DNA from 3 places in the Tenacibaculum soleae genome. Region 3 is predicted to be linked to each of the others. Evidence: riboswitches for the same ligand, from Rfam matches in the RefSeq annotation. Region 3 holds a riboswitch; each other region holds the start of a gene.
What was found. A riboswitch is a leader RNA that binds a small molecule or an ion and turns the genes downstream of it on or off. The one in region 3 is predicted to bind cobalamin.
Positions count from the first base shown of each region.

Region 1: another riboswitch for cobalamin. It lies ahead of metE (5-methyltetrahydropteroyltriglutamate--homocysteine S-methyltransferase); the one in region 3 lies ahead of Q4586_RS13325 (TonB-dependent siderophore receptor).
Region 2: another riboswitch for cobalamin. It lies ahead of Q4586_RS08680 (DUF5074 domain-containing protein); the one in region 3 lies ahead of Q4586_RS13325 (TonB-dependent siderophore receptor).

Region 1 covers NZ_JAUOSW010000005.1:285,049-287,254, forward strand. The annotation lists partial or broken gene metE (5-methyltetrahydropteroyltriglutamate--homocysteine S-methyltransferase) at 1-1,120, opposite strand, end outside; cobalamin riboswitch at 1,309-1,500, opposite strand; gene Q4586_RS09575 (nuclear transport factor 2 family protein) at 1,718-2,206, opposite strand, start outside.
Region 2 covers NZ_JAUOSW010000005.1:106,548-108,753, forward strand. The annotation lists gene Q4586_RS08675 (anthranilate synthase component I family protein) at 1-149, opposite strand, end outside; gene Q4586_RS08680 (DUF5074 domain-containing protein) at 355-1,374, opposite strand; cobalamin riboswitch at 1,536-1,736, opposite strand; gene asnB (asparagine synthase B) at 1,990-2,206, shown strand, end outside.
Region 3 covers NZ_JAUOSW010000012.1:5,133-7,338, reverse strand. The annotation lists gene Q4586_RS13325 (TonB-dependent siderophore receptor) at 1-1,098, opposite strand, end outside; cobalamin riboswitch at 1,193-1,397, opposite strand; gene Q4586_RS13320 (AAA family ATPase) at 1,409-1,936, opposite strand; gene cbiB (adenosylcobinamide-phosphate synthase CbiB) at 1,929-2,206, opposite strand, start outside.

The DNA of each region.
Region 1 (2,206 bases), on a different contig from region 3:
CGCTTAATGTTTTTAAAACTACAACTTCACTTATTTTTTGTTTAGCAAAAGCCATCCATTGTTTAATTTCTGATGATAAAGTTTTTTCATCAGTTTCTAAATCTAAATCACATGGAGTATGTAAAAGTGAGCAAGATGGAGCAATTAATACACGATCTTCTCCAATTTTATCAATCGCTTTTTTGATGAAAGATAGCGATTTTTCGAAATCATTTTTCCATATATTTCTACCATCAACAACACCTAAAGATAAGCTTAACTGTTCAGGGAATGTATTTAAAACATCGGCTAATTGCTCAGGGTTACGAACTAGATCAATATGTAAAGCACATACAGGTAATGAGGTTGCTAAGGATACATTGTTCTTTAAACCATCAAAATAAGTGGCTACCAATATTTTTAATTTAGGAAACTCATTTTTTAACGTTGCGTAAACATGTTGATACGCTTTTTTTGTTTTTTCATTAATATCTAATGCTAAAAAAGGCTCATCAAATTGAATCCATTCGGCACCTTTTGCGGATAATTCTTTTAAGATGTTAATGTATACAGGTAAAAGATTTTCAACTATATCGAGTTTGTCAAAATTTTCTTCTTTTTCTTTTCCTAAAAGTAAATACGAAACTAGTCCAATAATTACAGGTTTAGCGTTTATACCAACTTGTTTTGCTCCTACAAATTCGTTGATGATTTTGTTTGAAAAAAGTTTAAATTCTTGATTTTTATAAAATTCAGGAACTATGTAATGGTAGTTGGTATCAAACCATTTGGTCATCTCCATAGCAGTAATATCAATACCATCTTTTTGATACCCTCTTGCCATGGCAAAGTATAAATCGAGTTCATTAGTCGATTTTTTTAAAGCTATTTCATTGTATCGTTTTGGAATAGCACCAACGGTTAACGACATGTCTAAAACTTGATCATAATAAGAAAAATCATTACAAGGAATTAAATCGATTCCTGCTTTTTGTTGAGTTTTCCAATTTTTAATGGTAAGATTTTTTCCTACGTTTAGCAATTCATCTGCTAAAATTTTGCCTGACCAATATTGCTCGCAGGCTTTTTTGAGTTCTCTGTTGCTACCAATTCGCGGATAGCCAAGATTGTGCGTTTGCATTTTCTTTTAACTTTAAATGATTAATAAATTAGTTAAAAGCTCTTTTTTAAGCACTTCGCAATGCTTTTTTGAGAGAAAAATTAAGAAAGAAAATGCATTTAGGAGCAAACAAGGCATAACTATCCTATTCAAGTAGTTGGCTTGTAAAAGATGCATCTGTCTGACTAAAAGCTTCAAATCGCGAAAGCATTGTCAATTCGGAATAGGCAGGTCTCCTGACTTGTAACAGTTTTATTTTCCTTCCCATTTTAATTAAAAAACAGTGGATTTTTAGTAATAAAACCTTTGGTGTGTTACTTACAGTTGCGCGACAGTTCGTGATTTGCACACGATTCCCTATTAATCTACAGCTAAGTAAAACCTTTCCGGTTGATGAAGTATGTAAAGAACTTATTGGGATCAAATGTAACTATAATTTTAAAAGAATAGCTTTTTTTATTTAGGATAAGTATAAATTAGTTTTTTAATAAGTTGTGTTTTTTGTAAATAGCATAAAAAAGCCAAAAGCAATAAAGCTTTGGCTTAATAAAACCAAGTATTAGTATCATTGGAGTTAGCTATAACAAATGACCTAATTTTTTTAGGGTTAACTATATTTTAATGTAGGCTAATAACTTTTGTTATTTTCCATTGTTTGTTTTCTTGTTTCCAAATTACAATAAATTTACTAGGAACTGATTTTTCGTTTGGTTGTTGATTATTATAAAATTTATGATAACCAATTTGTATGGCTCCGTAATTTTTTATCGGATAAACTTCAATACTTCCTTTTACTAAAGTTCGGGTTACTTTACCACAAATGTTTTTTTCTAAAGCTTTTAAAAGATTTTCTTTAGATGTTGATAAACCTGCCTTGTCATGAAAAAATTCTAAATCTTTATCATAAAAATTTGCTTGGGTTTTCATGTCACAAGTATTGTATGCGGTAAAATAAATACTGTCCATTTTTACAATTTCATTGTGTAACCCAATGTCTACAGCTTTGTAATTAGGAATTTCATGCACTTGTCCGTTGGTTATCCAACTAAATAATAACGTATACAAAAGGGTAATGAGTTTTAGAAAAAAATTACCTTTAAAGAAAAA
Region 2 (2,206 bases), on a different contig from region 3:
GAAAAACTTTCTTCTTTACTGTGATAGTCAGAGCTTTCTAATAGTAGTGTGTTGGCATATTTATCTCTAAACCGTAAGTACAAACCTACTGGAGTAATGGTGTCTGAAATACGCTTTTTGCTAATTGTTTTAAATGTTGTTTTACTCATTTTTTTATGCTTAAAAAACAAAAAAAGGCTTATCGTGAGATAAGCCTTTTCTTTATAATATATACATATAGGTTTCTTCTCACTTAATTTTTAAGAGAGTTCCACCACCATATGTTGTTTTGTTTCATCATTATATGGCAAATGTATAAAGTGTTTTTGTGTTTGCAAAATTTATTTTATTAAAAATGCATTTTGTTACAAAATGTTATTCATATTTAACATTTGAAAAATAAATGTCTATAGGAGAGTTTCCTACGTTTTTGATTGTTTTAAAAACAGTTTTATCTTGATTATATATTATTAATACACTTTTTTCTGTATCAAAAAAATCTTCAAAACCTAATACATATACTTGTTTAGTAATTGGGTGTTCTCTTATTACAGAGGTTAATAAAATGTTGTTTGTTGATGGGTTTGCAAACTCTTCAATAGTTTTAGTTTCTGTGTTAAAACGATACACTAATCCTGTGGCTACTTCTGACCAATATATGTGGTTACTTGTCTTATTCATAGAAAACATGCTTGTTTTAAATAAATTAAGAGTAGGGTCGTTTACGGTTACTGTTTCTTTTATCGAATAATCTGTATTCAAACTAATGATTTTGGCATCTCCAGTTCTTTTTTCTGTGACTAACCAAATTATATTGTCTTTGTCTTTAAAAATTCCGCAAATAGCGTCTTCAAAAGTTAATTGAACTTTAATAGATTTATTATCTATATCTAATATTTTTAGTTCTTTATCATCTGCTATTAAAACATTTTTGTTGTCTACTAAAAGTGCTGATTTAGCGTATAAAACTTTAGTTGATATTTCATCTATTTTTTCTCCTATTCCATTGGTAACGTCAAAATAAGATAAATTGTAAGTTCTTCTTCTTCCTCTTCCTCCGGTTGATATCATTAATCCTTCAGTTTCAGAAAACATAGTTAAATAAGAGGGACTTGTTACCTTGGAGTTTGTAATTTCCATTTCTGAATTTATATTCTCTAAATTTAGTTTAGCTACATAAGCAGGGCCATTTTGACTTACTAAAAATAATTGTTTATCGAACTCTGAAAAAGAAATTGTATTTTCATTTAAAGATTCATATACTTTTGCGGTAAACTCTTGTTTTTCATTTAGGTGGCCTATTGTGGTTTTATCACTTTCAAAAGTTAAAATAAAAGAGTTGTCATAAATAGGTTCAGGTTCTTTTGAATCTTCAGAACATGAAAAAAATGCCATAGTAAGGCACAGTAATAGTACGTTATAAATACGTGTCATTCTATAATTAATTTTAAATTTTAAAAACGTAATTATACATCTATAAACATCAATACCTAATTTATTGTTATATAGTTAAATGTATAAGATTGTTTGCAATTACTTTTAATCCCGAAAGTAAAAACTAATGAATATTTTTGGCAGGTCTCCTGACTTACATCTTGTTATAGCCTTCCCGTAAAAACAGTGGCGTAAGAACATAACAAGTAGCCAATAAATTAGGCTTAAAGTTTACAGTTGCGGGTACAGTTTAGGTATTTCACCTAATTCCCTTTTAATTTACTTTATAAACATAAAGAAAAACCGCCGCAAATATATTTCAGTTTTATTAATTAATAAAATTTTGCAAGTGTATATTCATGTCATTCATATAAAAAGTAAGCTTATTTAATTAAAAACGATTATAAAAGTTACATTTTTATATAAAAATTTAGATTTAAATTTAGATTTAAAACTAAAAATAAAATATTTGTTTTTATAATGAAGCTTCATTCGGTTATTTGTATCATAATTATAAATAAAAAACAAACTTCTTTTCTATTTAAAATTGAAAAGAAAATAAAAAATATAAAAGTTATGTGTGGAATTGTATGTGCGTTTGATTTAAAAGAATCTTCAGAAGTTTTAAGACCTCAGTTATTAGAAATGTCAAAAAAAATTAGACATCGAGGTCCGGATTGGAGTGGTGTTTATAGTGATGATAAAGTAATCATGACGCATGAGCGTTTGGCAATTGTTGATCCTGCTTCAGGGCAACAACCATTATTTAGTGCTGATAAAAAATTGATTCTTG
Region 3 (2,206 bases):
CGATAAATTATTGTTTAATTTTACCTTATCATTAAATTTATGCTTATATTTAATCTGTAAATCAAAACGTTTGTGCTTTAAATAATCTTGCGGATCGTTATACCTTGTTTTAGGATCCATTCCTGCAACAATATCTCCATTATCATCAACCGGAATACCTGTATCGGTATCGTATACATCGTTATTTGTTTGAAAAGATAGCTCTAAGAAATCCTTTTCAGAAGGCGTATAATTAAGCGTAAAAGAAGCATTGTTGGTATTTACACCATAATATCTCCAACCGCTAGATTTAGTAAGTCCAAAATCGACTCTATATTTTAATTTTTCATTAATTGGCCCGCCCATACCTGCAGACATTTCATAGGTGTCAAAAGAACCATAAGTAGCACTAAACTCTCCAGAAAAAGTATCGGTTGGTTTTTTTCGCACTATATTTATAATACCACCCAAAGCAGAGTGCCCAAACATAACACCAGCAGGACCTTTAAGCACTTCAATATGGCTAACATTTGCTAAGTTGGTACTAGGCGCACTTGTTGAAAGGTTATGACGTTCGTCCCTTACTCCATCATTTAATAATACAAAATTATTAAAACCTCTAATTCTAAATGTTTGAAAACCACCATACCTATTTATAGGTCTAACCCCAGTAGCACTTTTAACAGCACTCCCTAAATCATTAGAATTTCTAAGTTTAATTAATTTAGAACTTACATTATTTGTTGTTAACGGAGCGTCTAAGTTTTTTATTTGAAGCTTATTTAATGCAGTACTTTTTTTTCTTTTAGAAGAAATAGTTACATCTTTCAGTTCAAAAGATGTTGGCTGTAAATACACCACGGCTGGTAAGTTTTTAAGTAATACATTTACTGATTTATAACCTATGTATGAAATATTAATTTTATCGTTTGGCTTTCCTGTAATTTTAAAAAAACCGTTTGTATTTGAGGTTGTTCCTTTTTTAGAATTTTTATTTAGGATAGATGAAAACTGAATAGGGTGATTGTTTTGTTTATTTAAAAGTTGAACAGATTTTGTTTTCTGCGCAATTAATAAACTGGTAGTAAGTAAAAAAAAGAATACAAATTTTAATTTCATTTTGTTTCATTTGTTCAGAAATTAAAATATAGGAGTAAGAAGCCTATAAAAAATAGGCCATCGAACACGTTAACTTTTATTCCCGAAAGTTTAAATTATGTTTTTGATTTAGGCAGGTCTCCTGACTTAACTTAGCGTTCATTTACCTTCCCATAGTTTTAACTACAGTGGTTTTTATTAATGAAGCCTTTAATAAGCTTTACAGTTGCGGGAACAGTTTTGGATTTACACCAAATTCCCTTTTAATTCTTATGCTAAATGTTACAAGAGCATAAAAAACCAAAAATCGTGGCGAATATATAGTATTTTATTATACGATAGTTTCTAAAATAAGTTTTTTTCTTATGGAAGCAGAAGTTTTTGGCAGCATAATAATTTCGAATCCTTTTTTGATATACTGTGCTAGTAGCGCTTTTTCTAGGGTTAAACAATACTCAAATTCTTGTAATCTTTGAGCGTCTTTACAGTAAATATCAAACCAAGTAGGGGCAAAAAACACTTTTTTATGATACACCTCTTTATAAGGAAACTCTTGTAAATACTTGGGCGTTGGTTTGTTTGCTACGGTTAAATAGGCTTCTAAATCTAGTAACGATCTATCACAAATTTGGGTGCTTACATTTAATAACTCTTTACTCGTTAGTTTAAAAACCAATTCTGTAAAACGATTAATATCTTCCCAAGGCATTCCGTTGCTATTATTTTCTTGCTCATTAATAATAACCCTTCTAGAAACTTCATCCATACAAGGAATTGTATCTTTTAAAAGATTTATTAAAGTCGTTTTTCCAGTACCAGGAGCACCGGTAATTACATATTTTTTAGGTAGGTTATGCATAGTTAACTACTAATAGTAAACAAATGATGATAAAAGTAAACAATATACTAGCGGTATAATTAATGGTAGCCACTCTTTTAATTTCTGCGTGTTCAATTTTTCGAGTATTGTTGCCAATAAAAGGTTTGTCTACTAATTTACAATGATAATAATTAGGCCCTCCAAATTTACAGTTTAAAATATAGGCTAAAGCAGCTTCAGGATACCCTGCATTAGGACTACTGTGTTTTTTACCTTCCTTAATAACGAATGGAATACCGTTTATTTTAA